3 regions of the Parendozoicomonas sp. 2304DJ65-17 genome follow, and region 1 is predicted to be linked to each of the others. Evidence: predicted binding sites of a transcription regulator. Region 1 holds the regulator's gene; each other region holds the start of a gene.
The links. The regulator FNR, encoded in region 1, switches genes on or off when oxygen is low (the NO sensors DNR and NnrR bind a similar motif). The targets are predictions, from matches to a motif close to TTGATNTANATCAA.

Region 1 (9,793 bases):
GGCTTCCTGCCAGGGCTTACCGGTATCCAGTACTTCTATATGGGCCAGTTCATCGTTGCGCTCTCGCAACAGTGCAACGGCACGGTTCAGGATACGGCTGCGGTCCATCCCGCTTAAAGCTGACCAGGTTTCAAAACCTTTCTGTGCACTGGTAATTGCAGCAGAGCGTACAGAGTCGTCTGCAACTTCCACTTCATAGATTACCTGGCCTGTGGCCGGGTTGATGACCGGGAAAGTCTTACCGGTCTGGTTGGCAAGGTATTGGCCATCGACAAAATTCTGATAGCAGGGCAGTGACACGGGTAACTCCATTTTTTGTTCTGGTGCAGCCGTCAGGTTTATTGATGAAAAATTATGATCTGGCGGTGCTGGTAATGTTTAGAGGTATTCAGCACTGACTATTCGTGTCAGCAAGTAGTCAGGGCGCTTTATTCAGGAAAGCCGGTAGCGGTGTTGTAAAAAGAGGGCGAGCAGGTTCTGGGTAGAAGGGGAGATGGATGTGAAAAATGTCAGAAACTGCTTATGCATATGGCTCTTATAGGTATTTATGCTGACGCGCAGTGTATAGAGTTTGTCTGGAGTAGGCAAATCAGAGCCGGCTTTGACTGGCCGGCTCTGATTTGAAGCGTTACTGAGCGAGTGGATCGAAGTTCACTACAGTAAGAGTCTCGCTGTTATCATTGTTCTCGGGCATTAGCTCAGGAATATTGCCGGAGAAAATAGACTGATTATCTTCGTGCTCGTAAGGTTTACGCTCGCCAGTACGGTCGATGCTCAGATCCTTGAAATTGAACAGCTCAAAATCAGACATCTGGGATGGCGCAATATTTTGCATAGCAGAGAAGATGGACTCGATCCGACTGGGGTGTTTGCGTTCCCATTCGGACAGCATGGCCTTGATATTCTGACGCTGCAAATTCTCCTGAGAACCGCAAAGGTTGCAGGGGATGATTGGGAACTGCATCAGGTCAGCAAACTTGATGATGTCTTTTTCACGGCAGTAAGCCAGCGGGCGAATAATTACGTTACGACCATCATCAGATCGTAGCTTTGGTGGCATGGCGGCCAAACGAGAGCCGTAGAACATGTTCAGGAACATGGTTTCTACGATATCGTCCTTGTGGTGGCCCAGAGCGATCTTGGTCGCGCCAATATCTTCAGCGAAAGCATACAGGGTGCCACGACGCAGGCGAGAGCACAGACCGCAGGTGGTTTTGCCTTCAGGAATCTTGGACTTCACCACAGAGTAGGTGTCCCGGTTCACAATGTGATAGGGAATACCAATGCTTTCCAGGTACTCGGGCAGAATGTGCTCTGGGAACCCAGGCTGCTTTTGATCCAGATTGACGGCAACCAGTTCAAAGTTGATTGGTGCGCTCTTCTGAAGACTCATCAAGACATGCAGCATGGCGTAACTGTCTTTGCCGCCGGAGAGGCAGACCATGACCTTATCGCCATCTTCGATCATGTTGAAATCTTCGATGGCCCGGCCAGTATGTCGACGGAGCTTCTTCTGAAGTTTGTTAAATTCGGTCTTATCGGCGCCCACTAGGGTAGATGCTGTCATTCTGAATAAAAATGCTGTGCGGAAAAACCGGCAATTATACCGGTAGCTGGGGAACTGACCAATTGGGTTCTACACAATAATAGACGGGCATGACGAATTCTTCGTGCATGCCCGGTTGTGTTTGCCGGAGAGATAATCGGAATATCAGGACAACTTGTCTTTTTCGTAACAATACAGGTCCCAGGCGTGGCTGGTGTTTTCGCCATCATGTACAACAGTGCTGATGGCTTTCATCATGGCAACAGGGCATTCAGACTGAAATACATTACGGCCCATATCAACGCCAGCAGCGCCATCTCTTATGCTTCTGTACACCATATCCAGAGCATCCCGCTCAGGCAATTTTTTGCCTCCGGCCACAACAATTGGCACCGGACAGGCTGCTGCTACTTTCTCAAAGTCATCGCAATAGTAGGTTTTGACAATATGTGCCCCCAGCTCTGCCAATACCCGGGTGGCCAGGGTAAAGTATCGTGAAGTGCGCTCCATCTCTTTACCCACGGCGGTAACGGCAAGGGTTGGAATATCAAAGCGGTTGCCAGCGTCGATGACTTTCACCAGATTATCCAGGCTCTGGCATTCATGCTCTGCACCAACAAAGCACTGCACCGCCAAGGCTGAAGCGTTCATGCGCACAGCATCTTCAATATCAACACCGACCACTCCCTGGCTCATGTCGTCTATAAGAACAGTGCCATCAGAGGTGGAACGAAGAATCACCGCCTTATTATGGTCAGGAGAGATACAGGTGCGCAGGCCGCCGCGGGTCGCCATAAGGGCATCAGCAAATGGCGCCAGGGGCTCAATAGTCAGGTCCAGACGTTCAAGTCCTGCCGTGGCTCCCATAATGTAACCATGGTCAAAAGCCAGCATCACAGTTTTGCCAGTGTCTGGCCGGAAGATCCGTGACAGGCGATATTTCATGCCCCAGCCGCAGTGGTTCATGCCTTTCAGGTGATAACCTTCTGCCGTCTGAGGTATGTCCAACTTGTAGTTTTTCGCCAGAATATTACCGTCTTTGTCCGCCATTGTTTGTCCTCCTTCATTCTGTTGTTTTACTGCTGTGTGGCCCAGTAGTTGGTAAAGCCAGTAAACAGCATGGACATGCTGGTGGCTCCTGGGTCTGTGTGGCCAATGGCGCGTTCACCGATATTTTTTGCCCGGCCGCGGGTTGGTAGCATGTCTTTTGTTTGTTCCGCACCGCAGGTAGCGGCTTCGGCGGCAGCTGTGAATGCTTCTGCCGGATTTGCCCCTTTCTCTGCAAGAATTTCAAAGCTGTCAATAGCGGGAATCAGGGCATCGACCATGGTCTTTTCGCCAACCTTGGCTCCACTGTTGCTGAGTAGCTTTGTTGTTCCGGCACGTAAGGCGAGAGCAAGTTCCTGAACAGCAGGCTGTCCGCCCTCCAGTCCTTCACTCATGCCCATAAAGAATGCACCGATCAGCATGCCGGCAGAACCGCCATCCTGGCTCATAATGTTCCAGCCAGCAGCATCCGCCAGCTGTTTCCTGCCTTTCCCGGCTTCTTTTTCTATGGATGATTGCAGTGCTTTCATAGCACGGCGCATAGTCGTGTCGTGGTCTCCGTCACCGGTTTTTGTATCCAGCTGGTTCAGTATGTCGGTATGAGTCAGCACATGCCGGGAGGCTGCCATCAACATATCGATAAATTGCTGGTTGGTGAGTTGTTCTTGGGTCATGGCATTCCTCCGGCAAAGAGATCTCGCGGGCAGAGAGGAACTCTGCCCGGTTGAGTGGAATGTGTTTGTAAGTTTGAGAGTTAACGGGTTACCCAGTAAGGGGTATCTGCCGGAGCTTTCCAGAGCTCTTTGAGTTGAGCATCAACCTTGGCGATACACATCTGGAATCCTGCCATTTCCTGAACAGTGAGATATTCATCAACGCAGTTGCAGCCAACAGTGATTCCACGTTCGTGCAGGGCGATATGACAGGCACGGTTTACAATCAGCAGTTCCATTAAAGTGGTGGCACCGGCACCATTGAGCATCAACATCAGTTCATAGCCAGAATCAGCCTGAATAGCCTTGCACAGGTTATCGATCATGATTTCAGCGGTTTCGTTGGCAGACAGCATCTTGCAGCGGCCGCCACCGCCTTCACCATGCTGGCCCATACCAATTTCCATTTCGTCATCAGCCAGCTCGGCGATTTCAAGACCGGACTGTGGATGGGTGGCTGTTTTCACAGCCGCTGCCAGAGTAGCCATATTCTTGTGAATGCGATCAGCGACTTCATACACTTCGTCAAGGCTCAGGCCTGCTTCTGCCGCGGCGCCGGCAATTTTATACACAGGTACGCAACCGACCAGGCCTCTACGATCTTTGATGTCAGCATCCAGGCCAGCACTTATGTCTTCATGGGTCAGCAGCATTTTTACATTCAGGCCTTCGCGCCTGGCCATTTCCAGGGCCATGTTGGCAGCCATAACGTCGCCTTCACGGTTTAGCACCACAAGCAAAACACCGGCTTCACAATTTGCCATCTTCAGGGCTTCGAAAAGCTTGGGAGCTCCGGGGGCGGCAAAAATGTCGCCGACCACAGAGAAGTCGAGCATGCCTTCACCGACAAAGCCGCTCAGTGCTGGTTCATGACCAGAACCACCAAGAGTAACGATGCGTACTTTATTTTCAGGTTTTGGAAGTGTGCGACAAACAATCTTTTCAGAAACAACCTTTACCTTTTCTGGAAATGCCAGAGCCAGACCTTCCAGTAATTCAGGTGTCAGGTTTTCAGGATCATTAATCAGCTTTTTCATGGACATGATTCATGCTCTCCAAATGAGTGGCAAATAAACGAAAAGCTCTGACAATCAGTGAATGACTTGCATTAATTCAACGGGAGCGCCGTCTTCGATAATGAAAGCAATGCGCAGGTGATCATTTGCCATCCATGGTTCCAGTAGCACATTGGCACCTTCCAGTTCTTTATCCAGGTCATCAACCTCGAAGGCAACGTGGGCAGTTTTTTGCAGCACCTCTGGCAAAACGCAGGTTTTATCACAGCGCAGCCATTCCACTTTGCTTGGTGATTTTGAGTAGTCAGTAATATGGAAGCCGCCATCGAGATTGTGTTCTTCTTTCCCGTGAATCTCGTCTGTTGGAATTCCGATATGACTAAATGTTCTCATCTTTCATTCCCTCTGCCGGTTTATTTGAACTGATTAATTGTTCTCTTCACTGGCAAAGATACGATTAACGGAGAGGTGTTTTTTGATGTGAATCAGGTTCCATTTTTTTTCGAAATTGTGGGAAGGTTGAGGGCTTGGCGGGTAAGGGATTTCTGGTGGTCAACTGCAACAATGTGCAATAAAAGAGTTCATCCAAGTGCAACAGTTTTTCCGGGAAGAAGGGGATAAATTTGAGCAAGTGCAACACGAAAGAGGTTTGGTGCCAGTTAAGTGCAACACTAGGCATAGATCGATAAAAAAGTACTCAATTTGGTAAAACAGGAATATCCCCGAAATGGATTCATTGGCCACGCGTACTATATGGGATCCGCGGCAGCCATTTTGATGCCTATTCCGGCAATCCTTGCCTGACTGGCCATACTTTTCTGACTTGTGATATGTGCCCCTTGGTATTCCTGCTAAAACGTCGCATTATAGTGATAGGCCGTTTCTGTTGCTGGAAGGCGCGGAAGGTTTGCTAAACTCGGTCAGCCTGTTGTTGATATATGTCACCAGCCGCGCTGATCGTAAACCCTAGAATGCAAAATATAAGAAGTCATAAATCATGTAAGGGGATGCCTGCTCCAGATGTAAGAATAAGGGCATTTCTGTAGTGATAAGTCAGCCAGTCTTAGTTCCATAAGTCAGGAAAGTGCAGAGGGAATCAACCATGAAAGGGGAATATGACCAATTTCGTGAAGTGTTGCTGAGTCGTCAGGCAGAGTTGCAAGCGCGTTTGGATAACATAAAAAAAGATGTTACCCGAAAAGCCAATGCTGACTGGTCTGAGCAGGCTCAGGAACGGGAAAACGATGAGGTAATAGACGCTCTTGGTAATGAGGCCGTCAATGAACTTCATCTTATCCAGAAAGCTCTTGAGCGTATTGACGAGGAAGAGTACACCCTCTGTGTTGACTGTGGTGGGGAAATTCCTTTGGCACGCCTTAAAGTCATGCCTTACACCAACCTGTGTGTGAAATGTGCGGAAGCACGTGGGCAATAACCGCTGAAGCAGCTTGTCATATACCAGAATCTGACTTTCTTAGCTCTGGCTCGTTTCCTTGCCTCGGATCAGGGTGTTGTAGTGGTCGACAAAGTCATCGACAGTACCCTGTGGTTTACTGTGAAAGTTGTTGTGCCAGCAGCGCCCCAACCGTTTGGGGTTATCTTTGAAGTTGGCAGGCAGCGGTTTACCACGGCGAAGATAGATCATTAGTGCAACCGCGGTCGCGTAAGAAAGGTTTGTGGCTAATTCGGCGTGAGGATGCTGAAGAAACTCATGCTGGCTGGCCAGACCTCTCACCTTGCTTGCCAGTTCCGGCTGAGTAGAAAGAAAGTTATCCCAAACATTTCGGTGCATGCGGGGTGTGATCTGGTAGATACCCAGTGCTCGCTGGTTATCCATTTTGAGATGTTCCCCAAGCCCTGACTCCTGGGCTGCCGTCCCCAAAAGTAAATCCTCAGCAGCGGGGCTCCACAGGCCTAAATGTTTTAACGTGGGGCGAATAACCAGTGTGCGCAGTTCCTTGGCACAGATACCCATATCTTTTATCTCTTCCGATGAGAACCGTTGTTGTACCTAAAGGTATAACAGAACTTTCAGAAAGAGACATCGGCAAAATTGAAAGGAAAGTAAACCAGCCCGGTTATTCCAGACTGGTTCGGAGGGGATCAGTAGCTGGTGAGTGCGAAGGAAGCAATGCCTTCTTCTTTCAGCTTGGATGAGCCACCAAGAGCTGGCAGGTCGATAATGGCTGCTGCTTCTACGACTTCTGCTTCCAGGCGATTAACCAGTTTGGTCGCTGCCAGAAGGGTGCCGCCAGTAGCAATAAGATCATCAATCAGAACGATCTTGTCGCCAGCGGAAAGAGAGTCGGTATGAACCTCAAGGGCTGCTTTACCATATTCCAGTGTATATTCCTCGCATATTGTTTCTGCGGGGAGTTTGCCGGGCTTTCTGAAGATAACCAGAGGTAGGTGCAGGGTTGCAGCCAGTGGTGCTCCCAACAAGAATCCCCGGGCATCCAAGGCGCCAATATGGGTGATGCCCTTGTTCCGGTAACGTTCGGCAAACGTTTCGTGAACCATGCCCATGCCTTCGGGAGACTTGAGCAGGGTGGTAATGTCACGGAACATAACACCGGGTTCCGGCCAGTCAGGCACGGCCCGGATCAGGCCGCGCAGACGATCTTCGCTAAATGCAGATTGGTTCATATCACTAACTTACTGAATGTTTACAACCTCAGGACTGTCAGTCAGTTTACCACCTGCGAGGCTACACAGCTCCATTGCGTTGGTAATCTCAATCTCTTTACCGTTGGCATGGATGAGTTCCGCCTTCTGGAAGCGAGTGAAAACACGACTTACAGTTTCTACCGCCAGACCAAGATAGTTGCCCATTTCGTTACGGGACATGGACAGGCGGAAAGACTGTGAGGAGAAACCCCGGCGCCGGAAACGACTGGCCAGGTTGATGAGGAATGTCGCAATACGCTCGTCAGCATTTTTCTTCGACAACAGCAGTTTCATCTGCTGGTCTTCACGAATCTTCTTGCTCATGATCCGCATAAGCTGGCGGCGCAGAGCAGGATGACTGTCGGAGAGCTTTTCGAGCTTATCAAAGGGAATTTCGCAAACCATGGTGGTTTCAATAGCCTGGGCAGACACCGGATAGGTATCTGTATCCAGCCCACTGAGGCCGACCAGTTCACTGGGCAGGTAGAACCCAGTTATCTGCTCTTCACCTTCATTGGTGGATGTGTATGTTTTCAGCGCACCGGAGCGCACTGCGAAAACACTGTGAAATGCATCACCTTCCAGGAACAGATGTTCGCCTTTTTTCAATGGTCTGCCGCGCTTGATGATCTCATCGAGATCATCAATATCTTCTATTTTAAGCGCCAGTGGCAGACACAAAGGACTCAGGCTACAGTCCCTGCAGGCTACTTGGCTGGCATGCCGTACGTTCAGTTTTGGCGCCATATTGAGCCCCTAAGAACCAGATTGGCTGATGTAGAGAGTGAGCCTATTGTATGGGAATACGGGGCTAACTTTAACCCTGTGGCAGATACCTATAATGGTTTTTTTTCTGTTGTTTTTGTTCAAATGATGGTCTCTTGTCATCTTTTTGGTGTCTTTTAGGGTTGCCATTACAAAAAAAATTAAAACCCATCGGAAAAAAAATCGGTCACACATTGCTGTTTATCAATAGAGAACCCGTTTTTCTGCCGAGTTGCCATTCCGTTGCTCCTGATCAATCCCGTTAGTGAATCTGACAGAACCGCCTCCATTCACGAACCTCCTCGTTAGTCTCCGGTCAATAGTGACAAGCATGAACTCACCGGCTTGCCGGGCTTTTTGGGCATGCATGGGAGGCTGGAAGGCCTCATAACGTCTGATCCGGTATGTGCCCGGCGGGCCATTTGTGCTCAAACACAATTATGGGATCAGGTAACACTAGAAAACTATGGAGGTTTTTATGCCAAGTCCATTAATCATTGGCGGTGTTGTTGCAGCAGGAGTAGGTGCACTAACAACTCTGGGTTATTACACTAGGCCCCCTGCGCAGAACTCTGGTCGAACTGTAGAAGTTAGCAACCCTCAGCAGGATGCTGAGATGGGTGGCGGTGATGACACTGCTTCAACTGCTGTTGGTCAGCGTAAAGTCGCAAACGCATTCTATTCTGCTGGTCGTGGAGCTAAAGAAGTATGCTCTATGTTCCTATATGGAATAAGATCCTTTAGTTACCATTACCTGCCATGGATCATTTCCGGGGCTGTCTTCGGTGGAACTGGAGAAGCAGTTTCCAAGAGCGCTTACAATTTTGCAAAAAGCGCTGGTTGCTCTGAGGCGACGACCAAGGCATTGAGTGCTGGTGGTAGCTACAAGGCTGCGGTTAAGGGTGGCTGGTCGGTTGGTCTAGTCCCCATGGGTGTTGATTTCTTGCGTTGGGGTGTAAGAACCGCTACACGTGGTCGCCTGTGTAACTCTGAAACCAATGATCATGAACAGCGGATTACTGAAAACAAGCTTCTGATTGAAGCGGCTAACCGTAAGCTTGAAGATCATGACGAGTACGATGCGCGTATCACCGAGCTGGAAGATGCTTCTAAGCCCCTTCCCCGCAGGACTTAAACAATAAGATAGAATTGTTTAATGCCGTAAATTAAACCCGTTTCGGCGGGTTTAATTCCTCTCCCCTCTGTCAGCTCATCTTGCAGTGTTGTTAGGCATACTAACCATCACGGAACCTCCTACTGTTTTCTCCGGTCGAAAAGGGTAATTCGAGGCTTTCTGCTGGCTATTTCAAGGTCAGAGGTGGCTTATTTAATGGTTCAGGTTTAACAAGGAGTGTTGGACATGAAGGGAGTAAATAGACAGGGAGGAACCCCTCCGCAACAGTCAAACAAAGCGTCCTTTGAGGATGATGCCGATCTTCAGCAAATGCAGGATGTCCGTGATCAGTCGGATCAACTGCTGATCGGCCCGTACCAGCAGGCCAGAGTGATTCCGACCAAGAGGCAGAGCCAGATGTCCATAGTCACATCTCTGGGTAAGGCCTGTTTATCTCTTGTTGGGTATGCCGCTGTTGGTGCGATTTTCGCATTTACTGCTCCCTGTCTCTATACACTGCCATTGATTAAGAACTGGCTGCCTCTGGGTACATTGAGTAACTCTGCAGGCCGGTTCCGGGATTTGGGTGGTTTGCCTTTCTATAAGAAGCTAACCGGATGTGTACTGGTGAACTGTTTTCTGCTGGTTCAGGGAGCAAAGTGGGTTAATAGCAAAACATCCACCAGGGTGTTTGGCCCCAGTGAGCTGGATCTCAGTATTTCCTGGAAGGAAAAGATGGTTGCCCAGCTGGAAGAACAACTGAAACAGATTGAAGCGTTGGAGCAGAGAGCGTTGGTTGGCGCGCGCATTACTGGCGATATGACGAACAAAATGATTGATAACTGCAGTCGGAATAGATCACAGAGTAGGGTGACGACTGAAAGAGTACTGGCTAATTAACGTTTTAAATTGATCTTATCAAGGA
Region 2 (9,793 bases), on a different contig from region 1:
AATGACGGTTCAGGAGTAAAAAGAAGTACATAGAGTTAGAGATTCTCTAAGGAGTTGCGATGACGAGACAGATGCTTCACTGACCAGGAAGCAAAGTGTGTAAAAGTGTGTTGTGTGTTAAAAGCGCATTGCCCAAGTCTTTATAAGAGCTGAGGCAATGCGCTTTTTTTATTTCTTAGTTAGGTCACAAAGCCCTTGAGAGGGGATATCCAGTGCCGCATTGAAACGCGCTGACATATTCTGAAAGGCGACAAGTGCTGTTAGTTCCATAACTTGCTGCTCATCAAAATGCTTGGCAAGTTCCTGGTGCAACTCATCAGGAATCTGACAATGTTCACCAGACATAGCTTTGGTCCAGGCAAGAGCTGCTTTTTCCTCTTCTGAAAAGAGTGAACTCTCTTCCCAGTTATCCAGCTCTGCAAGTTTCTCTTCTCCTCCGGCTTCACCAATCAGAGTCATGCTGTTGAGATCTACACAGAAGTGGCACCAGGTAAGTTTGGCCACATAAACCTGAACCATTGCTCTAAGCACCGGAGAAAGAGGCGAAGATTTTCGGCTGAGTCTGGCCCAGAAACTGGCGAACAGAACAAACAGAGAAGGTTTGCGGGACCAGACCAGAGCGGGTTGAAGGTGTTGTCCGTAACGTTTTTCCTGCTGGCGGAAAAACCAGCGTAGCCAGAAGGGAAGTTTGGCCGGGTCAGCAGGTGTTATTCTCATATCAGCTCCAGGCACGTAAAGCTGGTCACCCTACATGCCCTTATAGCGCTAGTCCAACTGTTTACTGATACCGGTAATTTGTTCGCGAATCATTTTGCGGGTGTGTTCAAACCTTTCAGGGTAGCGCCAGTTCTCTTCGTTAAGAGATAACCATGATCGCCAGGATACATCACTGACTTCCTTCCAATCCTGCGGAGAAGGCTCCTGAGATGAGTCTACCTGAGAACAGCGATAAACATGGAAGCCATTGCTGAATTCTTCGAGCAACTCATGAACAGAAACTTGTATACCTGTTTCTTCAAGAGTTTCTCGGTAGGCCGTACAGCGGGGAGATTCCCCCACTTCTGAAGTACCACCGGGAATAGACTGTTTCCCTGTCAGGCGCATTGTAATAATAAGAACGTCATCGCCCTGGGTAAGAAGGCATCCGGCATTGGCTCCGGATTCTTTGTCTTTTGCGTAAGGGCAGGGTTTCGGAGGTGCTTTCTGACAACCTGCCAATGCCACCACAAGTGTCAACAAAGGAAGAATGAACTTAAGCTTGTGACTGAACATGAATAGCAGGCCGTTTTTCTACTTTTATCCGTATTTAAAAATGATAGCTGCTACATGGCAACAACTATTGAGCTGATCCCCTGCGCAAAAGCGGAAGGTTGTTTAATCGACAACCGAAACTACAAACAGTTCCATCGAATTATAAGGAGGGAAGGAGTCCAATACCTTGAAGGAGAAGTATTGACCCCAAAATTGCCAGACACAGGTAGCTGAATCCATAAATTGCTTTTTCAGGAAGGCGATTGAGTAATCCATATCCCATAAGAACTCCCAAAGGTGTGAAAGGGAGTAAAACCGCAGAAGAAAGCAGGTTTTCTGTACTTAGCTGCCCAAGAGCTCCATAACCAATAATCTTGCTGAGGTTCATGCCCGCAAATATCCAGGCCTGAGTTCCCATAAGAAGATGGCTGCTGAGGCCTAGAGGAAGTAAATAAATTGTTACTGGCGGCCCACCGGCATGGATACCAAAGCTGGTGAATCCTCCCAGTGCTCCCCAGAAAGAACCCCGGCTATAGCTGGGGGACTTTCGGCTGTTATTGTCTCGTTTTAACCATTGGAAAACACAGAATGATAAAGAAGTTACACCTATCAGCAGGCGAATATGTTGCTCAGAAAGCTGGCTGAATACAAAAGCCGCAATAAAAACACCGACAAGACAGCCCGGCAGAATGGTTTTCAGCGCCTTAATATCTACCTGACCCCTGAATTTCCACAGTGATATAAAATCCATGACCAATAGCAGGGGAAGAATAATGGCCGCTGCCTGAACGGGAGGCATAACAAGAGCCATTAGCGGAACACAGGCTGTGCCGAGCATATTTCCCAGCCCGCCTTTAGCCATGCCACTGATTAAAACGGCAGGTATGGCGACAAGATAAAATAAAAAATCGGTTGGCATCATGAATGAGGAATTCTGAGAATTAAGAGGGAAATATATAGACGCTCAGAATTGTCATGAATAACAAGTGAGTCAGATTATCTAACTCACTTATGCATAGTTTTTCAGATACAGCCCTTTAGAAGAAGATTGCTAAAACAAGGGTGATTCCTACCCAGTACCAGGTGCCGTGGGTAACCAGATTAATTGAGCGCTCGATATCTGATGTTTTAGGGAGAGCTCCGCAACCAAGTTCAGGGCTTTCTAACTCCTTGCCGTGATAGATAGCTTTTCCACCAAGAGTAAAGCCAAGGCTTCCTGCACCTGCAGCCATAACTGCGCCGCCGTTTTTACTCTTATATTTGCGAGCCTGGGTTTGCCAGCAATGCAATCCGTCACGCCAGTTACCCTGAAGTGCATAAGTTAATGCGGTTAAACGAGCAGGAACCCAGTTCAGTATGTCATCCAGGTAGGCTGCCGCGCGGCCAAAGTACAAATATTTCTTATTTTTGTACCCCCACATTGCGTCCAAAGTGTTTGAAAGGCGAAAAAGAACAACTCCCGGAGCACCGGCGATAATAAACCAAAAAATTGCACCGAATACCGCATCATTACCGTTTTCCAGAACAGATTCGATAGTTGCTCTGATAACCTGATCTTTTGGCAGATCATCGGTTTTCCGGCTGACAATCCAGCCTACTTTCTTACGAGCCTCATCAAGATCACCTCTGCATAGAGGCTGGCTAATATAGCGCGCATGCTCCGCAAGACTTCTTCCACCAATAGCAAAATAGAGAAGAGCAACTTCTATCCACCACCCCAGATAAGGAATGTCGGCAACCAGCCAGGCAATAAAGACAAAAGGGGTAATCGCTGTGATCAGAGCCAGAACACCTGAAGGAAACCTATTCTCAGGGTTCATCTCTTCTTCTGTTGGATAAAAGAATGATTCAACCTTCTTCGCGATATTTCCAAAACCGACAAGAGGATGCCAGCGGGAGACTTCGCCGAATAAAAAGTCGAGAAGAACAGCCAGTAAAAGCTGTGTGCCAAAAGAAGTCAGAAATTCAGTCATGGTTCCGTATGTGTGCCCTCAACAACCACCGGCGATGATAGAACAAAAACAACTGCCAGAAATCCAGAGCATCGTATGACCCAAGAAAATCCCCAGTTCCTTTGACTCAGGTCGCACAGGTGAACCGGGGATGCTTGATTCAAGTCAAACTGCCTGGTCAGTGCGCGTTTTATCTTGTTGGCATTCAATATTCCATGGCCCGGTCCTTTTCAGTTAAACAGATCGCGTCAGACATACGACAGGAGTTCGGCAGTGCTGATCGGCAAAGTTGTAGGCAATATCTGGGCAACTCGTAAACACGAAGGCCTGGATGGCTTCAAATTAATGGTCGTGCGCATTCTGGATGCGAAAGGCGAAGAAACAGGCGATGCCATGGTGGCTATTGATAATGTCGGTGCCGGTTTCAGCGACATTGTTTTGATAGCCCGCGGTGGTGCTGCCCGTATGGTTTGCCCTGAACCCAAAGTTCCCGTTGATGCTGCCATTGTTGGCATTGTCGATGATCTGGACGTTACCAGCGCATAATTCACTAAAACAGGAATTCCCCTCCATGACTCAGATTACCGCTGAAGTAATTGAGCAGATCGTTCGTAAGGTTGTTGCTGAACAGGTTGGTGCTGTTGCCAAGCCTGATTTTGAAAAGCACGTAGATTCTTCCGGCGTCGCTGTTGTTAAAACCAACACTGTTAAGTGCAAGCCTTTTGACACTGGCAAGCCTGGTGACCAGGTATTCATCACCGACATGCTGGAGCTGAACGAAAGTGAGCGTCTGGGTTGCGGCATGATGGAAATGCGCGAAACCACTTTCGACTGGGAACTGCAGTACGACGAAATCGATTACATTATTGAAGGTACCCTGAAAGTAATCATCGACGGTCGTGAAGTTGTTGGTAACGCCGGCGATATGATCCTGATCCCTAAGGGCAGCAAGATCCAGTTCAGCGCGCCAGATTTTGCCCGCTTTATGTTTGTTGTTTACCCAGCCAACTGGGAAGAAATTGGCCGTGACACTAACAGCTAATTAGAGCTGTTCAGTTAACGGTGTAACTAAGAGGCGGCATTAGTCGCCTTTTAGTGTTTCAATTATTACAAGGTGCAGTTCATGTCTGAACATAAAGAACGCGTCATACAGGAATATGTTCCTGGTAAACAGGTTACTCTGGCCCACCTTATTGCAAATCCTCAGCGTAACCTTGTCACCAAACTGGGCATGGATCCTGATGAAGTCAGTGCCATCGGCATTATGACTATTACCCCCAGCGAAGCTTCTATTATTGCTGCCGATGTGGCGACAAAAGCCGCAGGCGTAGAAATTGGTTTCCTTGACCGTTTTACTGGTTGTCTGGTTGTTTCTGGAGATGTAGGCAGCGTCGAGTCTTCTCTTAATGCTGTGCTTGATCTTCTCGGTGGGATGCTCAAGTTCTCTCCCGCTGAAATTACTCGTTCATAGTTGGGTAAAAACAGAATTCGACTATGCAGAAAACGGTTATGAAAAAAACCATGCTGGTAGGAACAACCGGCTCAGGTAAAACGACGCTTAAACAGGCTCTTTTTGGCGAAGAACTGAAGTACCTGAAAACACAATCAATGGAGTACTGTGGCAAGGTTCTGGACACTCCGGGTGAGTATCTGGAGAGCCCACGCTTTTACAATATATTGATGACTTCTTCGACCGATTATGAGGTTGTAGCACTGGTTCACGACAGCTCCACCAAGTCATCAAGCTTTCCCCCAAACTTCACCAGTATGTTCAACCAGGATGTGATCGGGATTATTACCAAAACCGATACTGACCTTTCCAACCCTTCTTTCTCAAGGAGAGCTTTGGAGAATGCAGGCGTGAAAAAGATTTTTGAAATCAGTTCAGTTTCAGGCAGTGGACTGGAAGAGCTGAAGAATTTTCTCCACTAAAGTGTGACCGATTTTGACCGTTTTATGGAGAATGTGAAAAAAGGCGCTGATTGCGATCAGCGTCAAAATATACAAAATAAAGACATAAACTACAGATAAAAATAGACAATTAAAAAGATAGTCTTTTCAATTAATTATAAATAAACAAAACATTCCTGAAACTGTTATAGCACCTGTGATTTAAATCAAAAACAAAACCAAAGCCTTCTATTAACCTGCTTGCCATAAGCTCTGATGGTGGTATCCATGGCAGGAAAGAATGCATCGGGTTTTATTGAAACCCGTGGTTATCTCACAGCTGTTGCAGCCGCAGATATTTGTCTGAAGTCAGCAAATGTTAATCTTGTCGGCCTGAAAAAAGTTCGATGTGGACTTTTTACCGTAATTATTACAGGTGATGTTGGAGCTGTTCGGGCTGCAATAACAGCGGGGGTTGCAGCAGCAGAAAATATCGGCAGAGTTATTTCAAGTCATGTTATTCCAAGACCGGGAAAAGGGATTACCGGTCTTATTCAGGATGTGACCTTACCCAGAAAGAAAACACCTCCACCTGTTGTAGATAAAACAGTAGAGAAGCCAGTAAAAATTCCTGCTTCTGCCTCAATTACGCCTGATCCTGAGCCCAATAAAGAAGACCTTTTAACGAAAGTTTCTTCTATAAAAGATGAAGAACAAACTCAGGAAGAAAACAATACTGAATTTAAGTTAAAAGAATCTGATCCTGTTCAGTCGGCATTGCCAGAGCGTGGAAAAATGACTGAAGAAGAACTCCATGCCTGTCGCACAGTTGATCTGCGAAAGATGGCGCGTGGGTTAAAGGGAATAGATTTGAATGGAAAGAAAATAAAGTTTGCCAGAAAGAATGAGCTGGTTAAGGCAATACTGGCCTGCTGGCAGAATGATAAATAAACGATAACTGTTCCAACCCGGAGAGAAAAATGGCTATATCAAACGCGCTGGGAATGATTGAAACCAAGGGACTGGTCGGCTCTATCGAAGCTGCAGATGCCATGGTGAAAGCGGCGAACGTGACTCTGGTCGGCAAGCAACAGGCTGGCGGTGGTCTCATCACTGTTCTGGTTCGCGGCGATGTTGGTGCTGTAAAAGCTGCCGTTGATGCTGGTGCTGCAGCCGCAGAGCGTGTTGGCGAAGTTGTTTCTGTACACGTGATTCCACGCCCCCATGGTGAAGTCGAGACTATCTTGCCTTCAGTGTAATTAATTTAACGGTCTGAATGATTCGGATTGTTAATAAATAAAACTGTTCAGGAGTCATTAAATAGCTCGCGGAAATAATACTTATATTTGATTCGGTATTTAACTACGCATTTTGTTTTTAATTAATGACTCCTTTTTAAATTTAAACTGCATGTGTTTATTCAGCATTTTTTACTGATACGTCGTTGTTTATCTGCATGCTTTAAGAGTTATTTTCTTTCTGGTTAAAGGTAAGTAAATAACTACATAAATGGATAAGAAATCTGATTCGGGGCTTCCTGAATTGAATTTTAATGTTGCATAACACTGCGTGCGGCCGGGATAAACGGCACCTGCATCGCCAGGGGTATAGTGAATGAAATCCAAGCGCTTTGAAGTCCTAAAAGACAGACCCGTCAATAAAGATGGCTATGTTAAAGAGTGGCCGGAAGTTGGCCTTATTGCTATGAACTCCCCCCTTGATCCAAAGCCTGGAATCAAGGTTGTTAATGGAAAAGTAACAGAGCTTGATGGCAAGCAGCGGGAAGACTTCGATATTCTCGATGCCTTTATTGCCGACAACGCCATTCGCTTGCAAAACGTTGAAGCGGCAATGGCTGTTGATTCACTGGATGTGGCTCGCAAGCTTGTTGATATTAATGTAAGTCGTGATCAGGTTCTTGAACTGACACTGTCTATGACTCCAGCAAAGATTGTTGAAGTTGTTGGACATATGACCGTTTTGGAAATGATGATGGCGGTTAACAAGATGCGTGCCCGTAAGACTCCATCTAACCAGTGCCACGTTACCAACCTGAAAGATAACCCTGTTCAGATTGCTGCGGATGCTGCAGAAGCGGCTCTGCGTGGTTTTGACGAGCAGGAAACCACTGTTGGTGTTGCCCGTTATGCACCATTCAACGCTCTCTCTCTTCTGGTGGGCGCACAGGTAGGGCGTCCGGGTATCCTGACTCAGTGCGCTGTTGAAGAAGCTACCGAGCTGGTTCTTGGTATGCGTGGACTGACTGCTTATGCAGAAACTGTATCTGTATACGGCACCGAGCCAGTATTTATTGATGGTGATGACACTCCATGGTCCAAGGCATTTCTGGCTTCCGCCTATGCTTCCCGCGGCCTGAAGATGCGTTACACCTCCGGTACCGGTTCTGAAGTACTGATGGGTTATGCCGAAGGCAAATCCATGCTGTACCTCGAAGCCCGCTGCCTGTTTATGACCAAGGGCGCTGGTGTTCAGGGCATCCAGAACGGTTCCGTGAGCTGTGTTGGTGTACCAGGTGCGGTACCTGGCGGTATCCGTGCGATTCTTGCAGAAAACCTGATCGCCATGATGCTGGATCTGGAATGCGCTTCCAGTAACGACCAGACCTTCACTCACTCTGACCTGCGTCGTACTGCTCGCTCACTGATGCAGATGATTCCAGGCACAGACTTTATCTGCTCCGGTTACAGCTCCACTCCGAACTACGACAACATGTTCGCCGGTTCTAACTGGGATGCGGAAGATTACGACGACTGGAACACAATCCAGCGTGACCTGAAGATTGATGCAGGCCTGCAACCCGTTAAGGAAGAAGAGGTTGTTTGTGTTCGTAACAAGGCCGCCAAGGTTATTCAGGGCGTCTTTGAAAATCTGGGTCTTCCAGAAATCACTGATGAAGAAGTTGAAGCGGCGACTTACGCACACGGCAGCAAAGATATGCCAGAGCGTGATGTTGTTGTGGATATCAAAGCAGCCGGTGAAATGATGGAGCGCGGCGTAACCGGTATTGATGTTGTTAAAGCTATTAAGACCAGTGGCTTTGATGATGTTGCCGAATCTCTGCTCAATCTGATGAAACTGCGGGTGTCTGGTGACCATCTGCACACCTCCGCCATTCTCGATAAAGACTTCAACGTAATCAGCGCAGTGAACGACCGTAACGATTACATGGGTCCTGGCACTGGATACCAGCTAAGCGCTGATCGCTGGGCTCAGCTGTCCGACATCGATAACGCCATGGATGCGTCCAGCATCAAGTAAGGAGGGACAGAATTATGCAAATTAATCCGGATGATGTAAGAAAAATCATCGAGTCTGTAGTCAGCAAATATGCTGCAGAAGCTGAAACTGAAGCAGCTCCTGCTCCTGTTGCCTCTGTAACTACCGGCACTCTGAAAATGATTGACGGTGCTGAGGCTGTGAAAGGCACTCGTACCGACGAAGTTGTTATCGCTGTTGCGCCAGCTTTCAGCATTCATCAGAGCCAAACCATCCACGGCCTGGCTCACAAAGATGTTATCCGTGAAATGATGGCGGGCATCGAAGAAGAAGGACTGGTACCACGTCTTATCCGTGTACTGAGAACTTCCGATGTTTCCATGATTGGTAACGACGGCGCCAAACTCAGTGGCTCCGGCATCGGTATCGGCATTCAGTCCAAGGGAACATCTGTTATTCACCAGAAGGATCTGGCCCCTCTGACCAACCTGGAACTGTTCTCCCAGGCACCTCTGCTGCAACTGGAACACTTCCGCATGATTGGCAGAAACGCTGCTAAATACGCCAAAGGGGAGTCTCCCCGCCCTGTTCCGGCTCTGAACGACCAGATGGCTCGTCCTAAGTATCAGGCAATCGCTGCACTGCTCCACATCAAGGAGACAGAAAGCGTTGTACCTGGTGGCAAGCCAGTCGAAGTCAAAGCCGTATTCAATTAAGGAGGGATGACATGGAACAGCAGGTATTAGAAAAGCTGATCAGAGAAGCTCTTGCTGAAATGGGAGGAGCGTCTGCTCCTGCACCCGCCAAGCAGGGTCTGGAAGGTTACCCTCTGAGCCAGAAGCAGCCAGATACTGTGGAATCTGCAACCGGTAAAAAACTGGCCGACTTCACCATGGACGCGGTTATGTCCGGCGCGGTAAAAGCCGACGACTGTCGTATTGCTCCGGAAACTCTGGAAAAGCAGGCTCAGATTGCTGAAAGCATCAACCGTGAAGCTTTTGCCGGCAACCTGCGTCGTGCGGCTGAGCTGATTGCCGTGCCCGACGAGCGGATTCTGGAAATCTATACAGCTATGCGTCCTTACCGTTCTACCAAGGCGGAAATGATTGCTATCGCTGAAGAGCTGGAAGGCAAGTACAACGCAGTGATCAACGGCAAACTGGTTCGTGAAGCCGCTGATATGTACGAAAAGCGCGGTCGTCTGAAAGAGGCCTGATCCTGTATGAAACTGATTGCAGGCGTAGATATCGGCAATGCGACCACGGAAAGCGCGGTAGCGCAGGTCGATGACGAAGGTACGAAAATACTGGGTTGTGGTATTTCCAAAACCACAGGGATCAAGGGTACCGCTGAAAATATCAAAGGCGTTTTTGCCTCCATTTCAGCAGCCCTGAAAACTGCGGGAATCCAGCTTTCGGATCTTACGTTAATAAGGATTAACGAAGCTGCGCCTGTTATCGGTG
Region 3 (9,793 bases), on a different contig from region 1:
CTAAGTGTAGAAGAAATGTACATTATTTATACGCGCATGATGTCTGATCAATCCTCCGCAGCTATAGATTTTGATACGTTCTCTCAAATTGTGAAAACGTATCAAGCCTGACCACAGTCTCAGCAATATTGTAAAGGCAAGTGGGGGAGCCTGATGGCTCTCCCATAGGCACTTCTCAGGCTGACAAGGAGATAGTTTTAAGAGTAACCTCCGCTCTAGTAACTCGGGGTGAGATAATGGAAAAAGTATTAGCTTTTGCTTTAGTAAGCGTTCTTTTGGGCGGTTGTAGCCAGTTTCAGAGTTTCCCGGATGAAGCATCGGTGGTTACTGTTGCAGAGGTAAAAAGCAAGCAGTTCGATATATCCCGGTACGCATCGGTGGCGTGGCAACCTGTCATGGTCAGTGTCAGCGACGCTGGTCTTGCCAATGCCCAGGGAGATATTCTTCCGGTTCTTCAGCAATCCCTCCAACAGCACCTGGCAACAATGGGCCTGAATAATGAAGCTCCTGTCAAAAGTGGACCTGTTCTTATTGTGCGTTTTGGAATAGCGTCGGATGCTATTGCCGATGATAAAGAACTGCTGAACGCTGTGGGTGTAACCCCGGGTCTTCCGGTTGCTGATGGTCAGCACAAGGTTTCAGTCGTTGTTCAACTGCTGGATACTTCTGGTTATGTGTTATGGAAAGGCGTAGCTCAGGGGGTTGCTATACAGAGCCTGTCGCCTCAACAAAAGAAAAACAAGTTGGATTGGGCTATCCATTCGATGTTTAGCAACATGTAAAGCTTATGGGAAGTTGATCGCCAGCCTGAACATATCTTTATGCTGTATCCCGTCCTCAAATATGGGTTCGGGATAGTTATCCAGAAAGAAGTTCTTAACAATGCTGTCTGCCCGAAAGCCGGCTTTTTGGTAAAAGACCAGTTGGTAACCGAAGCAGCCGGTGCCCACTTCTAGACGGCGGCACTGTTGGCTGATTTTCTCTATCACATATTTTAAAAGTAAAGCACCAATACCTTGTCCCTGTCGCTCAGGGTGGGTAGCGATATTCATTAGCTCCCACGCATCATCTTTCAGCGGAATAAGTACACAAACCCCGACAATCTGTTCATCATATTGTGCGGCAAAACAGCGAGAGCTTTTCAGATAGCTTTGAACTTTTTCCAGATTCGGGTCAGCTTCCAGCAACAGCTCTACCGGAGCCTGGTTTGGGAGGATCTCACGCAAAGTGGGTGTTGTGTCACAGTTGGATTTGCGCCTTGTCATGTCAAAAGTTGTTCCTTCTTGCCGAAGGACTCTGTGTACATAGTGCCTCAGGTGCGTTTTCAAAGCGTCATCTGTCGTCAATGATTTCTTTCGATCTCTCCGTTATTTCATAATGATGTAAATACTGGTGGCCGAGCATCCCCCTCCCGCAGTAAACTAAAGAATAGCCGTTTGTATTTTGTTGCTGGTCATTGGGGTACCCAAGAGATCAGTCCTTTTCTTTACCGCTTCATCTGACAAACTTTAGAGTGGTGCGTATCCAGGAATGTTTATGGGTGACCGAGATTCTGACAATCTGCAACGCAGGATGAATCGTGAAGGTAAGGGCCTGTTTGAAATCATGCTCGAGTCTGAACGTTCGCCCGTGCAGGAGTCTGCTCAGGCGTTTGAGCCGGAGGTCATGCCCCGGAACCCTGAATATCAGGATTCTGCACATCAGTCTTTCGTACCTGATCTTGCACCAGCCCAGCAGCGGGTGAGAGAGATTGAGCAGCAAAGTGTTGAGGTGAATAGCGCTGTACAATCAGCAGCAGCCAGTCTTGAGCAGACTCGTAACTTGATTGCCGAGCAGGAAAAACAGTTAAAAGCGTTGCGTGATACTGCTCGTGAACAACAGAAACTGTTGATCCAAAAGCAGGATAAGCAGCGCCATCAGCAAAGACAATTGGAAGCCGCACAAGGAAAGCTGGAAAGTCTGGAGCGGCAACATGAGCAGGCTCAGCGTCAACAGCTCCAGAAACAACAGTCCCAGCAACAGCAGATCCAACAGCAGCGGGCGCAAAGACAACAGGCCCAGCAGCAATACCAGCCTAACTATTCTGCTGAACAGATTAACCCAGATCAGGCTATGGCAGAGCTGACGGGTCGCTCTCAGCCTGCAAAGAATAATATACTGTCCCGGCATCGTGACACGCCGGTTACAACCCAGGCTCGTGCCACCCCTCTTTCCGGCGATTATAATCCGCCAGCCTGGTGTTACCAGAAGTTGCTGCAGAATGACGGTATCCCGCTGGATTACGCGCAAAAGCAGCTGGAAGACTTTAAAATGTACTGGCTGAGTACTGGTGAGGCTCGAAAAGCATGGGACTACCGGTTTGTAAAACACGTCATTTATCAATGGCGGAGGGAACAGAGTGAAGGACGCACGAACTCTCCTCGATCAACAGAAGAGAAACTTACAGACAGGAGCTGGGCGAACGGGCCACTCCTCGACTTTGACGACTGAACCGCCACGGGGCGGTCAGCAGCAATCCCAGTCTCGTCAGCCACCGGGGCAGGATCATATTGACGCAATAAATGCCGTCTTTACCCTGCTGGAAGGTGCCTTTCCTCTCAAGTATCGCAGAGCTTTCCCTGATAATCAGGCTGTTGATGCCTCTAAACGGGTATGGCTGCAGTCTCTGAAAAGTTATCCTCCCCGCCGCATTCTGCGTGCGGCCCGCAAAGCTATTGATACGGCACGTTTTTTCCCAGATCTGGCAGACATACGCCAGCTGTGTAAACTGCGCTTTGATGAATTGGGTCTGCAGGAACCTTTGCAAGCTTACTATGAAGCCTGCAACGCCAGAAACCGCACCCGCGATGGGCTTTGGTCCCATGTGGCTGTTTATCTTGCAGCAAAGGAAACCGGCTGGTCTTTGCTGGAAGGGGAGCCGCAGCAGGTGGCTTTCCCGGTGTTTGAGCGTAATTACAATATTCTTTGTGAACGCATTATGTCGGGAGAAGACCTCGAAGCAGAAATTCTTAAAGGTTTGGCAAATCCCAACCGCCGAGATGTAGTGCAGGAATCCCAGGCTGTTGCAGAACGTAAACTGCGAGATGATATGGAGAACCACGGTATTAACCCTGAAGGTGGCCGTGATGAATTTCTCCGGGCAATGAAAGAATTGTAAGTCAGGTTTCTTGAAAAGAACCTGGCACAGGCAATTGGCGTTAAATGCGCATTAGGAAGTAGAACGACAATGACAGTGTATTTCCAAGGGCCGGTTTCCAAAGAAACGGTTGAAGGTATTCTGCGTAACCTGCAGGACCCATGGCTGAAAGACAGCCTGCTGCAGGTGACGGAAGTTGACAGTGTAAATGTGAGTAACGGTGAAGCCGCTGTAGAACTGGGGGTCATGTATCCCTGCGATGGCGGCCATGGTCAGCTTGAACAGTTGATTACCGATGAACTGCTGCAATATGAAGCAGTAAATAAAGTCGCTGTTAAGTTTTCCACCCGTATTCCTTCAGCGCCCCGCATCAGTGAAGAAATGGGGCTGAAAAAAGTTAAAAATATTATTGCTGTTGCGTCTGGCAAAGGTGGTGTGGGTAAATCCACAACCTCGGTGAACCTGGCTTTAGCTCTGGCCGCAGATGGCGCCAAAGTGGGTATTCTGGATGCGGATATCTATGGCCCGAGCATTGGTAAAATGCTAGGCGTGGAAGAAGATACGCGGCCAGGCGTTGAAGAAGTAGATGGCAAACAGTTCTTTGTTCCTATCGATGCTCATGGATTGAAATCCAACAGTATGGCGTACCTGGTGACGGAACAGACCCCAATGGTTTGGCGGGGGCCTATGGCCAGCGGTGCCTTATTGCAGTTGTTGAATCAGACTCTTTGGGGCGAGTTGGATTACCTGGTGGTGGATATGCCTCCCGGCACTGGTGATATCCAGCTGACTTTATCCCAGAAAGCACCACTGGCTGGCAGTGTGATTGTGACTACGCCACAGGATCTGGCGCTTCTTGATGCCCGTAAAGGCATTGAAATGTTTAACAAAGTCAGTGTGCCGGTGCTGGGCGTGGTTGAGAATATGGCGGTACATGTGTGCACAAATTGTGGCCATGCCGAACATCTGTTTGGTGAAGGCGGCGGCAGTCGTATGGCAGATGAGTATCGCACAGAACTGCTGGGGGCTTTGCCTTTATCAATGTCTATTCGTCAGCATGTGGATGCCGGTATGCCAACCGTTGTTGCTTATAGTGGCTCCGCAGAGACAGATTCTACAGAAGCCACACTGTACCGTGATACGGCTCGCCGTACCGCAGCTTTGCTGGCGATTTTGAATCGACAGGCGGCTCCGATTCCTACAATCACTATTTCTGATGACTAAACCTGAAAGTACGGAAGCATCAGTAACAATAAGGTGAGTTATGCGACTGAGTGATCGCGATATTATTGCTGCGCTGGACAGCGGCAGAATTCAGGTTGATCCGCGCCCGGATGATGATCACATCAGTGGCGTGAGTGTGGACTTAAGCCTGGGGAACAGTTTCCGGGTGTTTAACGACCATGTGGCACCTTACGTTGATCTTTCCGGTAACCGGGAAGATATTGAGCGCACTCTGAACTCCATTATGAGTACAGAAATTGTGTTAGAGAAGGATGACGCTTTCTTCCTGCATCCCGGAGAACTGGCACTGGCGGTAACCCGTGAATCCGTAACCCTGCCCGATGATATTGTCGGCTGGTTGGATGGCCGTTCTTCTCTGGCGCGTTTAGGGTTGATGGTGCATGTTACCGCGCACCGGATTGATCCGGGCTGGAGCGGGCAGATTGTTCTGGAGTTCTTTAATGGCGGTAAACTGCCCCTCGCTCTGCGGCCGGGTATGCAAATTGGAGCCATTAATTTTGAAACCCTGAGCAGCCCCGCCATGAAGCCCTACAACAAACGGGTTAATGCCAAATACAAAGGGCAGACTAGTGCTATTGCCAGCCGTATTGGTGAAGACTCTACTGTTTAGTTAATCAAACGTTCGTGCTACCGGCTTTATTGATTTACATCAATAAAGCCGGTGTCGTCTGGTGCATACTGATCATACAGGTACGGGAAAATAACTAGACTCCTGACAGGAATTGTCGTCAGTAACTTCCGCGACTAGGTGTCATGCTTGTTCCCGGTTTTAAGCGTATAACCGTGAGATCACCGCCATGCACACAGAACTCAATAACCCTCTTCCTCAGTCTGTCACACCGCTTTCTCCATGGGCTTCCATGACTGCCGCTGATGTTATGACCCCCCATGTAGAAACTGTTCCTCTGGATTGGACTATGGAACGTCTAGCGGTGTTTCTGACCGACCACGATATCTCCGGTGCGCCAGTGGTGGATGAATCCGGTCAGTTGTGTGGGATGGTCAGTGTGACCGATATTGTGCGCCAGACTGGTAGCGGCATACTGGATTTAAATACCAGGGACGATAATTTTGAGAAGGGGTTGCTGGATTGCGCGTTGTCCCGTGAAGAGATGCGCACCTTCCATGAATCTATAGATCAGGATGTGATGGTGACCGATATCATGACTCCTGTTGTATTCCGGGTTGATCCTGAGATGCCCCTTTCAGAAGTGGCCGATGCCATGGTGAAAGGCCATATTCACCGTGTGCTGGTTACAGAAGGAAAGACTCTTCTGGGAATTGTATCGGCGCTTGATTTACTGGGAATTGCGACACGTTAGAAGTTCTTTCAGATATGAAAAAGCCCTGATTATCAGGGCTTTTTCATTATGGCTTTTGGCAAGGAAATTACTCTTCCTCGTCTTCATCCGGAATGTCACCCTCGATATGCTCGGGGATGGAAGTGGGAACAGGAGGTAGCTGGCTGAGCAGCCTTTCCACATATTTATCATCGTAAATCTCTGTGGGAACTGGTGGCAGTTGAGAAAGGTCTACCTCTTCCTCATCTCGAGGATCTGTTTCTGGATAGGTACCGTTCAAGGCAATATCATCAAGACCTGTAGCTGCCAAGGTTGCTTTCGTAGCATAAGCAGTTTTATCAGTTGCTATCGCTTTACGAGTATCTCTTAGCTGCTCGAGCTGCATCAAAGGAACCATATGCTTGTTCATCAAATGCCAGTCATTTTCAGTTAGCAAATCCATCATATCTTTAATTTTGTTCAGCTCGCTGTTCATTCGGCTTTGGGCCGCTCTGAGGTCAGACGTTGCAATTGTGTGTTGCTGTCGAGCTGTTTCTACTGCTTGCTGCCTTTGCCTTAAAAGATTTGTGGAGCGTGATGGAGTTTCTTTTAACCGGGCCTGCTTAGCGTCCAGATCTTTTTTCTTTTCTGCCAGCGCCTGCTCTGCTGCATCACAGGCTTCCTGTTCGCGCTTACAAGATTCCCTGAGCATGTAGAGATCTCTGATTCGACCATTTTGCTGAACCAACTTACGTTGTCTGCCGGTGTATCGTGTGATGTGCCTGCTGATATCTTCATCAGAAAAGGTCAATGGTTTTTGTTTGTGACGTGCTCGAGTGGCATTTATATCCAACGGTAATTTAACAACCACGTATTCTCTATCGGATACTTTGACTTCATGCTCACAGAAGTCTTTGAAGGCTGTATTACGGGCTTCTCTCACTCTGTGTTCAGGAGTTTTGGCATACTCCCATCCAGCTGCTGTGCCAAAACCAACTGCTCCTCCAACAAAAGTGCAAAGGCCGGTCTTCACTGGTCCCATGTCTTTTTTGTATTCGCACAAACCATAGGAGAGGCCACCTGTTGTAATGCCCACAGCCAGTGGTGTTGGGGTGCTAAAACAGGCTTGTTTAATGTCTTTACTGTAAAGACTTGTGGCTTGGCCTTTTACTTGAGCCATATTCTCACAGGACTCGGTATGGGCATTTCGAATAACTGCGTGGCCAGCTCGTATCGCCATGTCCCAACGGTTATATCTTTTGGTTCCCTGAATTCCCGGGTTTAATTTACCTTCTTCGGCACGGGGGACGACGGTCCAGGGTAATGATTCAGGTGGTTCAAGGTGGGGGCGTAATATATTAATGAGATCCATGTTGGAGTCCTCTTTTCATTGGCGATGCAAAGTAAGACCCGCTGACAGATTGTTAATTCATTGAATTGGCCTTTGATGGCACGTATGTTAGCTTTACTAACTATTTGCAGTAATCTTGGGCGTTTGCTGACAGGCATCAATACGCAGTCTTCTGCCATTTCTGAAACTACTCTCCATCCAATGTTTATAAAGAAGAAAGTGAATGGAACCAAAAGTGTTTCAGGGGGAACGAGGGCTGCCTGCCAGCATTATTAAACGTGATGGCAAGCGGGCACCGTTTGAACAAGACAAGCTATTCAAAGCCATTCTCAAGGCTGGCCGTGTCACAGGTGAGTTTGACCAGGAGGAAGCCAGAGAACTTACCGATAAAGTTCTTAAGCTGATTGGCTACCGCTTCTGGGGAGATAAAGTCTCCGATGTGGAGCAGGTTCAGGACATGGTTGAGCAGGTGCTGGCTGTCAGCGGTTATTTCGATACCGCTAAGGCTTATATCCTGTATCGTGCCCGCCATAGAGATATTCGGGAGGACGAGAAAACCCTTTTGGATGTGGAAGCCTCTGTTGAGGAGTATCTTGACCGTAAAGACTGGCGGGTCAGTGCCAACGCCAACCAGGGATATTCTCTCGGTGGAATGATTCTGAATGTATCCGGCAAGGTCACTGCCAACTATTGGCTTAACCATGTTTATGAAGAATCTGTAGGACAAGCACACCGGGAAGGTGATCTTCATATCCATGACCTTGATATGCTGTCTGGTTATTGTGCCGGTTGGTCTCTGCGCACTCTCCTTTATGAAGGTTTTAACGGTGTACCCGGTAAGGTGGAATCGGCACCTCCCAAACATCTGAGCAGTGCTGTTGGTCAGATGGTGAATTTCCTTGGTACTTTGCAGAACGAGTGGGCCGGTGCCCAGGCATTCAGTTCCTTTGATACTTATCTGGCACCGTATATCCGAGTAGATAATCTCGAGTACCGGGAGGTGAAGCAATATATTCAGGAGTTTATCTATAACCTGAATGTGCCATCCCGCTGGGGTACTCAAACACCCTTTACTAATGTGACCTTTGACTGGGTGTGCCCCGATGATCTGAAAGAACAGATACCTGTGATTGCCGGTGAAGAGATGCCGTTTACCTACGCAGATCTTCAAATCGAAATGGATATGATCAACCGGGCTTATATTGAGGTGATGACTGAAGGTGATCTCAAAGGCCGGGTATTTACTTTCCCCATTCCCACCTACAACATTACACCGGAGTTTGACTGGAATAGCCCTAATGCAGACCTGTTGTTTGCCATGACCGCCAAGTACGGTTTGCCTTATTTCCAGAACTTCCTTAATTCTGAGCTTTCCCCGAACATGGTGCGTTCCATGTGCTGCCGTTTGCAGCTGGACTTGCGGGAACTGTTAAAGCGGGGCAATGGCCTGTTTGGTTCGGCAGAACAGACTGGCTCTCTGGGAGTCGTCACCATTAACTGTGCCCGGCTGGGTTATGTTCATACTGGTCACAGAGAAGCGTTGTTCAACCGTCTGGACGAGCTGCTGGATCTGGCAAAAGAAAGTCTGGAGGTGAAGAGAAAAGTTATTCAGCACTATATGGATAACGGCCTGTTCCCCTATACCAAACATTACCTTGGCACTTTGCGTAACCATTTCTCCACTATTGGAGTGAACGGTATTAATGAAATGGTGCGCAACTTCTCTGAAGGTGCACATGACCTGACTACGCCAGAAGGCCATGAGTTTGCCGTGGAATTTCTGGATCATATCCGTGCCCGCATGGTCGAATTCCAGGAAGAAACCGGACATCTGTATAACCTTGAAGCCACTCCGGCAGAAGGCACAACCTACCGGCTGGCAAAGGAAGACCGTAAACGTTTCCCAGGTATTCTGCAGGCGGGGACTTTGGAGAAGCCTTATTACACCAATTCTTCTCAGTTACCTGTAGGTTTTACCGATGATCCTTTTGAGGCTCTGCAGAGGCAGGATGAGCTGCAGTGCAAGTACACAGGTGGAACTGTTTTGCATTTGTATATGGCAGAACAGGTGTCATCGGTTGAGGCTTGTAAAAAGCTGGTGGAGCGGGCACTCAGCTCTTTCCGGTTACCTTACATAACGGTCACTCCAACATTCTCAATCTGTCCTCATCATGGCTATCTGGCTGGCGAACATCAGTTCTGTCCCCGCTGTGATGAGGAACTTCTGGCAGAAAAACGCAGAAAGCTTGAGCAGGCTTAATAGCTGACAATAACAAGGGAGAACAATATGCACGCTGAAGAACAGAACCTGAACAAAGTTACCCTGGAAGACCATGAGCGTCAGCCCTGTGAAATCTGGACCCGAGTGATGGGTTATCACCGCCCGGTGGTGTCATTTAATCCCGGCAAGCAGCAAGAACAGCTGGATCGCCAGCATTTTGTTGAAGCCAGTGAAGCTCATTAAGTAAAGCCTATTGAGTGAGAGTGAATGCACGTATCTGATGTATTGCCTCTGGCCGCCGTCCCATTACGGATAGGCGGTTTGGTACCAATGACCACTGTCGACTATCCAGATCATTTGTCGGCAGTGGTTTTTACCCGTGGCTGTAACCTGCGTTGCCAGTACTGCCATAACCCTGATCTTCTTCCTACTTCTTCCCGAGCTGGGGATGTGTCCTGGAAGGATATCATCAGCCTTCTGGAGCAGCGCAAAGATTTGTTGGATGCCGTAGTTTTCAGTGGTGGTGAGCCGTTGTTGCAGAGTGGTTTGGCAACAGCCAT

Region 2: ACY2RR_RS16090 (EutN/CcmL family microcompartment protein) is a predicted target of FNR. The motif match lies at 3,359-3,372, and genes of this name have one in related genera.
Region 3: ACY2RR_RS14380 (ribonucleoside triphosphate reductase) is a predicted target of FNR. The motif match lies at 7,160-7,173, and genes of this name have one in related genera.

What each region holds. Positions count from the first base shown of each region.
Region 1 is NZ_JBYVJV010000018.1:28,122-37,914, forward strand. Features, by position in the region: gene betB (betaine-aldehyde dehydrogenase) at 1-300, opposite strand, end outside; gene ttcA (tRNA 2-thiocytidine(32) synthetase TtcA) at 629-1,567, opposite strand; gene lsrF (3-hydroxy-5-phosphonooxypentane-2,4-dione thiolase) at 1,712-2,596, opposite strand; gene ACY2RR_RS24205 (DAK2 domain-containing protein) at 2,623-3,267, opposite strand; gene ACY2RR_RS24210 (dihydroxyacetone kinase subunit DhaK) at 3,348-4,349, opposite strand; gene ACY2RR_RS24215 (VOC family protein) at 4,398-4,715, opposite strand; gene ACY2RR_RS24220 (TraR/DksA family transcriptional regulator) at 5,425-5,757, shown strand; gene ACY2RR_RS24225 (hypothetical protein) at 5,797-6,297, opposite strand; gene ACY2RR_RS24230 (adenine phosphoribosyltransferase) at 6,426-6,968, opposite strand; gene fnr (fumarate/nitrate reduction transcriptional regulator Fnr) at 6,978-7,736, opposite strand; gene ACY2RR_RS24240 (hypothetical protein) at 8,233-8,889, shown strand; gene ACY2RR_RS24245 (hypothetical protein) at 9,115-9,768, shown strand.
Region 2 is NZ_JBYVJV010000006.1:181,861-191,653, forward strand. Features, by position in the region: gene ACY2RR_RS16070 (carboxymuconolactone decarboxylase family protein) at 169-717, opposite strand; gene ACY2RR_RS16075 (NUDIX hydrolase) at 766-1,272, opposite strand; gene ACY2RR_RS16080 (sulfite exporter TauE/SafE family protein) at 1,412-2,173, opposite strand; gene cbiB (adenosylcobinamide-phosphate synthase CbiB) at 2,289-3,224, opposite strand; gene ACY2RR_RS16090 (EutN/CcmL family microcompartment protein) at 3,477-3,749, shown strand; gene ACY2RR_RS16095 (cupin domain-containing protein) at 3,775-4,245, shown strand; gene eutS (ethanolamine utilization microcompartment protein EutS) at 4,327-4,674, shown strand; gene ACY2RR_RS16105 (EutP/PduV family microcompartment system protein) at 4,698-5,135, shown strand; gene ACY2RR_RS16110 (BMC domain-containing protein) at 5,382-6,044, shown strand; gene ACY2RR_RS16115 (BMC domain-containing protein) at 6,074-6,352, shown strand; gene ACY2RR_RS16120 (propanediol/glycerol family dehydratase large subunit) at 6,708-8,372, shown strand; gene ACY2RR_RS16125 (propanediol/glycerol family dehydratase medium subunit) at 8,387-9,046, shown strand; gene ACY2RR_RS16130 (diol dehydratase small subunit) at 9,058-9,546, shown strand; gene ACY2RR_RS16135 (diol dehydratase reactivase subunit alpha) at 9,553-9,793, shown strand, end outside.
Region 3 is NZ_JBYVJV010000005.1:150,478-160,270, reverse strand. Features, by position in the region: gene ACY2RR_RS14425 (LEPR-XLL domain-containing protein) at 1-111, shown strand, start outside; gene ACY2RR_RS14420 (DUF4136 domain-containing protein) at 237-782, shown strand; gene ACY2RR_RS14415 (GNAT family N-acetyltransferase) at 786-1,265, opposite strand; gene ACY2RR_RS14410 (DnaT-like ssDNA-binding domain-containing protein) at 1,537-2,490, shown strand; gene ACY2RR_RS14405 (replication protein P) at 2,480-3,157, shown strand; gene apbC (iron-sulfur cluster carrier protein ApbC) at 3,227-4,360, shown strand; gene dcd (dCTP deaminase) at 4,401-4,991, shown strand; gene ACY2RR_RS14390 (CBS domain-containing protein) at 5,179-5,703, shown strand; gene ACY2RR_RS14385 (hypothetical protein) at 5,771-7,033, opposite strand; gene ACY2RR_RS14380 (ribonucleoside triphosphate reductase) at 7,236-9,272, shown strand; gene nrdD (anaerobic ribonucleoside-triphosphate reductase) at 9,300-9,476, shown strand; gene ACY2RR_RS14370 (anaerobic ribonucleoside-triphosphate reductase activating protein) at 9,501-9,793, shown strand, end outside.